2 linked regions of the Luteibacter rhizovicinus DSM 16549 genome follow. The protein of the gene in region 1 interacts with the protein of each later gene in a pairwise test. Links are inferred from orthologs where the notes say so. Each region holds a gene or a part of one and is shown on either strand. Other genes may lie near its edges.

Region 1 (3,430 bases):
CCCGCACCGCGCCGACTTCACCGTCAGCTTCGAGCACGCACCGCTGCGGGAACACCTGTCCCGTGGGCAGGAGAAGCTCTGCGCTCTGGCATGCCTTCTTGGGCAGGCGTCACTGCACGCTGAAATCCGCGGAGAGTGGCCTGTGGTCTGCCTCGACGACCTTGCATCGGAGCTCGATCGTACCCATCAAGAGTGGGTCGTCGCCCAGCTTCTCGGCCGTGACGTCCAGGTCTTCGTGACGGGAACCGAGATCCCATCCGCCCTCATCGAGCAGCCGGTCACTGTGTTCCACGTGGAACAGGGTGTCGTCTCGGCTTTGCTATAATCGATCGACTGTCCCGAGCCATTGCGCATCGCCCGGGACCGAAACCTGCGCCACCACCAGGCATCGCATGAACGAACCTCTCGATCCGACCAATTCGAACGCCTACGATTCCGGCAGCATCAAGGTCCTCAAGGGCCTGGACGCCGTTCGTAAGCGCCCAGGCATGTACATCGGCGACACCGACGATGGCACCGGTCTGCACCACATGGTCTTCGAAGTCGTCGACAACGCGATCGACGAAGCCCTGGCCGGTTACTGCGACTACGTCACGGTCATCATCCACCAGGACGGTTCGGTCAGCGTGGCCGACAACGGTCGCGGCATTCCGGTGGAAACCCACCCGGAAGAGGGCAGGTCGACGGCGGAAGTCGTCATGACCGTGCTCCACGCCGGCGGCAAGTTCGATGCGAACTCGTACAAGGTCTCGGGCGGCCTCCATGGCGTCGGCGTCTCCGTGGTCAACGCGCTCAGCGAAAAGCTGTGGCTGACCATCTGGCGCGACGGCAAGGAAAATCGCCAGGAATATGCCCACGGCGACCCGATCGCCCCGATCGCCGTGTTTGGCGACACCAATCGTCGCGGCACGATGGTCCGGTTCCTGCCCAGTCCGCAGACCTTCACCAACAACATCGAGTTCCATTACGACATCCTGGCGAAGCGCCTGCGCGAACTGGCCTTCCTCAACTCGGGCGTCACGATCGAGCTGGTGGACGAGCGCAATGAGCGCAAGGACATCTTCGCCTACGAAGGCGGCATCAAGTCCTTCGTGCAGCACCTGTCCCAGTTGAAGAATCCGCTGCACCCGAACGTGATCAGCTTCAGCTCCGAGAGCGAAGGGATCGTGGTCGAAGTGGCCATGCAGTGGACGGACGCGTACCAGGAAACGATGTTCTGCTTCACCAACAACATCCCACAGCGCGACGGTGGCACCCATCTCACCGGCTTCCGCGCCGCCCTGACGCGCACGCTGCAGAACTACATCGAGAAGGAAGGCCTGGCCAAGAACGCCAAGGTCGCCCTGTCCGGCGACGACATGCGCGAAGGCATGATTGCCGTGCTGTCGGTGAAGGTGCCTGACCCGAAGTTCTCCTCGCAGACCAAGGATAAGCTGGTCTCCAGCGAGGTGAAGACGGCGGTCGAGCAGGTCATCAACGACAAGCTGGCCACCTTCCTCCTCGAGCATCCGGGCGAGAGCAAGGCCATTGCTGGCAAGGCCGTCGACGCGGCACGCGCCCGCGACGCGGCGCGCAAGGCTCGCGAAATGACCCGCCGCAAGGGCGCGCTGGATATCGCCGGCCTGCCGGGCAAGCTCGCCGACTGCCAGGAGAAGGATCCGGCGCTGTCCGAACTGTTCCTGGTCGAGGGTGACTCCGCAGGTGGCTCGGCCAAGCAGGGCCGCAACCGCCGGACCCAGGCCGTGCTGCCGTTGAAGGGCAAGATCCTCAACGTGGAGAAGGCGCGCTTCGACAAGATGATCTCGTCGGCCGAAGTCGGCACGCTGATCACCGCGCTCGGTACGGGTATCGGCAAGGACGAATACAACCCGGACAAGCTGCGCTACCACCGCATCATCATCATGACCGATGCGGACGTGGACGGATCCCACATTCGTACGCTGCTGCTCACCTTCTTCTACCGCCAAATGCCCGAGCTGATCCAGCGCGGCCACGTCTACATCGGCCTCCCGCCGCTGTACAAGGTGAAGCAGGGCAAGCAGGAGATGTACATCAAGGACGATGCCGTCCTGAATGACTACCTGATCTCCAGCGCCGTCGACAACGCGTCGCTGACGCCGGAAGAGGGCGCCCCGGGCATCGGCGGCGAAGCCCTCGAAAAGCTGCTGCACGACTACCAGACGGCGCTCGACCAGATTGCCCGCCTGAGCCATCGCTTCGACGTGGCCTCGCTGACCGCGATGCTCGAGCACGCGCCGATGGTCGACGCGGTGTGGACGGACGCGGGTCTGATGCAGGGTTGGCTCGACGGTCTGGCCAAGCGCCTGAGCGCGAGCGGGCTCGGCAAGCCGACCTACACATTGCGCTTCCGCCCGGCACTGAACGAGCAGGGTGCGGCGATCGAAGTCGAACGCATGCAGCACGGCCTGAGCCACACCTGGATCATGCCGCAGGCCTTCTTCGGCGGCATCGAGTTCCGTTCGATACTGGCCATCTCGCAGCAGCTGGCGGAACTCCGCCTGCAGCCGGGCGCCGTGGTTCGTCGCGGCAACGGTTCGCGAGGCGTCCTCAACTTCGCCGACATCCGCACCTGGCTGCTGGACGAAGCGAAGAAGGGCCGGACCATCCAGCGCTTCAAGGGCCTGGGCGAAATGAATCCGGAGCAGCTGTGGGAAACCACGGTGAATCCGGAAACCCGTCGCATGCTCCAGGTCGGTGTCGAAGACGCCGTCGCCGCGGACCAGATGTTCTCGATGCTGATGGGCGAGGCGGTCGAACCGCGTCGCGAGTTCATCGAATCGAACGCGCTGAAGGTTGCCAACCTCGACGTCTGACGTCGAGGCGACGCTCATACCGATTCACGCGTCTCGAAGCGCCCGGCGGCAGCGATGCTCCGGGCGCTTTTTTTTGCTCCATACGCCCGCGAATTGAACCTGTTGTCTCTCCGGCCCAACCTCCTATGAGGTGGGATGAAAACAGCGTTTTCAAGGGCCGAAAGTTGGCCTAATTTCGTCAGCGCCAACGTTCATATAACAAGTCATTGTTTTGACTCACCATTTTTGCGGCACTGCGACTTGTTCTTAGGAATAGAATCGGGTTAACCTCTGTAGTCCCCCGGAGCACGTCACTGTGCGACGACTCCTTCAGCCGAGGTCAGTCAATGAAACAGGGTTCCTTGATCAAGATGGTGCTCGCTACTGCGATCGCCCTTTCCCTTGCCAGTGGCGCTGTCGTCGCGAAAGACGCCGCACCCAAGGATAAGAAAGAAGCGCTGTATCCGAACGCCACCCGGACGGAACCCAAGCTCGATCTGAAGAGCGACAAGGACCAGAAGGCGCTGAACGAAGGCCTCGACGCCGCCAACAACGGCGAGAAGGACAAGGCACTGCAGATCCTGCAGCCGCTTGCCGACGGTACGGCTACCAGCAGC
Region 2 (3,467 bases), 3.1 Mb from region 1 along the record:
CCCCACCTGCTCGAACAAGCACCTGCCCGGCTATATCCAGCACATGGAAGACTTCCGCGAGCGCGGCATCAAGGTCGCCTGCATCTCGGTCAACGATGCTTTCGTGATGCACGCCTGGGGCATCTCGCAGGGCGTGCCGGACGATCTGCTGATGCTGGGCGACGGCAATGCCACGTTCGCCATCGCCCTCGGCCTCGAGCTCGACGGCACGAAGAACGGCATGGGCATTCGCTCCAAGCGGTTCGCGATTTATGCCGAAGACGGCGTGGTGAAGCTGCTGCACGTGGAAGCACCCGGCGAGTTCCGCGTCACGGCCGCCGAGGCGATGCTCGAAGCCATCGACGCCTAAGCGCTCATGTAGGAGCCAATTCATCGGCGATCCCGCGGCAGCGGGCCAGGATGTCGCGAGCACCCAATCGCCGATGAATCGGCTCCTACAAAAAACCTGCAAAAAAAACCCGCCTTTCGGCGGGTTTTTTTGTTCTTACGCGTCGCTCGGTTCGTCTCCGACGGGACCGCTTTCGATCGGTGGCAGATCGGCAGCGACATCACCATCGATGACCTCACCCTCGCCTTCGATCTCCAGCTCTTCCTCGGCTTCCAGGCGAACCACGCCGATGAGCGTCTCGTCCTTGGGTAGCTTGATCAGCGTCACGCCCTGCGTGTTGCGGCTGAGCTGCGAAACTTCCGAGACGCGCGTGCGGACCAGCGTGCCCTGGTCGGAGATCAGCATGAGCTGCTGGGTCTCGGTGACCTGGGTGGCCGCGACGAGGCTGCCGTTACGGTCCGAGCACTGGATGGCGATGACGCCCTGCGTGCCGCGGCCCTTCTTCGGGAACTCGTCGAGTGTCGTGCGCTTGCCGAAGCCACGTGCCGTCGCGGTGAGGATGTCGCCCTCACCCGCCGCCACGATGAGCGAGACCACTTCGGCCTCGTCGGCCAGGCGCATGCCGCGCACGCCGGTGGCGGTGCGGCCCATCGAGCGGACCGTGCCTTCGTCGAAGCGCACCGACTTACCGTTCGACGCGAACAGCAGGATATCGCTCTCGCCGCCGGTCATCGCGACATCGACCAGGGCATCGCCCTCGTCGAGGTTGATGGCGGCCTTGCCCTTCTGCAGCTGGAACGCGAACTCGGTCAGCGGCGTCTTCTTCACCGTGCCCTTGCGGGTGGCGAAGAACACGAAGCAGGTGGGATCGTATTCGCGCACCGGCAACAGGGCCTGCACCTTCTCGCCCTCGCCCAGCGGCAGCAGGTTGACGATCGGCTTGCCACGCGCACCCGGACCGGCTTCCGGCATCTGGTACACCTTGAGCCAGTACACGCGACCGGTGCTGGTGAAGGTCAGCAGCGTGTCATGGGTGTTGACCACCCACAGCTGCTGGACGACGTCTTCGTCCTTCAGTGCCGAGGCCGAGCGACCCTTGCCGCCACGCTTCTGCGCGCGGTAGAGGCTGGCCGGCTGGCGCTTGATGTAACCGGTGTGCGAAAGCGTCACCACCACGTCTTCCGGCGCGATGAGGTCGAGCACGTTCAGGTCTTCCTGCGAGTGCTGGATCTCGGTGCGACGCGCGTCGCCGTAGTCCGTGCGAATCTGCTCGAGCTCTTCGCGAATGACTTCGAGCAGGCGCGCGGGATTCTCGAGGATCTCGATGAGCGCGCGGATCGTGTTGAGGATTTCGCGGTACTCGTCCGAGAGCTTTTCCTGCTCCAGGCCGGTGAGGCGATGCAGACGCATCTGCAGGATTTCGGTGGCCTGCGCCTCGGACAGCTGGTAGCCGTTCTCATTGAGACCGTCGCGCGGATCCATGTCTTCCGGACGCGACGACTCGGCACCCGTGGCGGCGAGCAGCGCCTTGACCAGGCCCGGCTCCCAGCGACGGGCGACCATGCGCTCGCGCGCCTCGGCCGACGATGCGGAGGTGCGGATCAGCTCGATCATCTCTTCGATGTTGGCGAGCGCGACCGTGAGGCCTTCGAGGATATGTGCGCGCTGGCGTGCCTTGCGCAGTTCGAAGATGGTACGGCGCGTGACGACTTCACGGCGGTGGCGAATGAAGGCCTCGAGGATGTCCTTGAGGTTCATCAGCTTGGGCTGGCCGTCGAGCAGGGCCACCATGTTGATACCGAACGTGACCTGCAGCTGGGTCTGCTGGAACAGGTTGTTCAGCACGACGTCGCCCATGGAATCGCGACGGATCTCGATGACCACGCGCATGCCGTCCTTGTCGGACTCGTCGCGAAGTTCGCTGATGCCTTCGAGCTTCTTTTCCTTGACCAGCTCGGCGATCTTCTCGATCAGGCGAGCCTTGTTCACCTGGTACGGCAGCTCGTGGACGAGGATCGTCTCGCGGCCGTTCGCTTCGGTTTCGATCGAGGTGCGCGCGCGCACGAGGATACGGCCGCGACCGGTGCGGTACGCCTCGACGATGCCGGACGAGCCGTTGATGATGCCGGCGGTCGGGAAATCCGGACCGGGAATGAAGGTCATCAGCTCGTCGACGCCGAGCGAGGGATCCTCGATCAGGCCGAGCACCGCATTGATGACTTCCGTCATGTTGTGCGGCGGGATGTTCGTCGCCATGCCGACGGCGATACCCGCCGAACCGTTGACGAGCAGGTTCGGCACGCGGGTCGGCAGGACCAGCGGCTCGTGTTCGCTTTCGTCGTAGTTCGGTCCGAAATCGACGGTTTCCTTGTCGATATCGGCCATCAGCTCATGCGTGAGGCGCGCCATGCGCACCTCGGTGTATCGCATGGCGGCGGCGTTGTCGCCATCGACCGAACCGAAGTTACCCTGGCCGTCGACGAGCATGTAGCGCAGCGAGAACGGCTGAGCCATGCGGACGATCGTGTCGTAAACCGACGCGTCGCCGTGCGGATGGTATTTACCGATCACGTCACCGACCACGCGGGCCGACTTCTTGTACGGCTTGTTCCAGGCGTTGCTCAGCTCGTTCATGGCGAACAGCACGCGTCGATGTACCGGCTTGAGGCCGTCGCGCACATCGGGCAGTGCACGCCCGACGATGACGCTCATCGCGTAGTCGAGATAGCTCTGACGCATCTCGTCTTCGATGTTGACGCGGATGACTTCTTTGGCGAGTTCTGCCATCAATCGGCTTCCTGGATATCCATCAATAGGCCCCCGCCGGCCGCGCGATTCGCGGTATCGCGACGCGGCCGACCCAACCCGTCGATGGTAGCACAACGGGCGTCTAAAAGACAGCTAAAAGACGTTCTAAATCAATGACTTACGCAGGTGTTTTGGCGGCGCCGAAAAGGAGTGTCCTGGCGAACACGAAATTCGCCACGGAGCCCGCCACCGACCCCGCGGCCACGGCGACCGCAGGCCACTCACGCAGCGCGGGAAACAGCTGGAAAGCGAGTACGTAGACGCCGTTGTTGATCAAGGCGCCGACCGCCATCAAGCCCATCCAGCGGATCCATTCGGCGCCCTGACTTCG

The links.
Region 2: the proteins of gyrB (region 1) and gyrA interact in binary tests that used the Escherichia coli proteins (3 or more experiments, as listed by UniProt). The link is inferred for Luteibacter rhizovicinus DSM 16549 from one-to-one orthologs.

Annotation. Positions count from the first base shown.
Region 1 is NZ_CP017480.1:1,596,458-1,599,887, reverse strand. The notes cover bases 1-3,113. They hold gyrB (DNA topoisomerase (ATP-hydrolyzing) subunit B), read left to right. Parts: upstream 1-392; coding sequence 393-2,834; downstream 2,835-3,113. Other genes in these bases: recF (DNA replication/repair protein RecF), read left to right, coding at 1-325. In the rest of the region: BJI69_RS07255 (tetratricopeptide repeat protein), read left to right, coding at 3,161-3,430. UniProt on the Escherichia coli protein: DNA gyrase negatively supercoils closed circular double-stranded DNA in an ATP-dependent manner to maintain chromosomes in an underwound state.
Region 2 is NZ_CP017480.1:4,664,097-4,667,563, forward strand. What follows is about bases 285-3,434. They hold gyrA (DNA gyrase subunit A), read right to left. Parts: upstream 3,116-3,434; coding sequence 485-3,115; downstream 285-484. Other genes in these bases: BJI69_RS21315 (peroxiredoxin), read left to right, coding at 285-349; BJI69_RS21325 (GtrA family protein), read right to left, coding at 3,255-3,434. Also shown: more of BJI69_RS21315, read left to right, coding at 1-284; more of BJI69_RS21325, read right to left, coding at 3,435-3,467. UniProt on the Escherichia coli protein: A type II topoisomerase that negatively supercoils closed circular double-stranded (ds) DNA in an ATP-dependent manner to maintain chromosomes in an underwound state.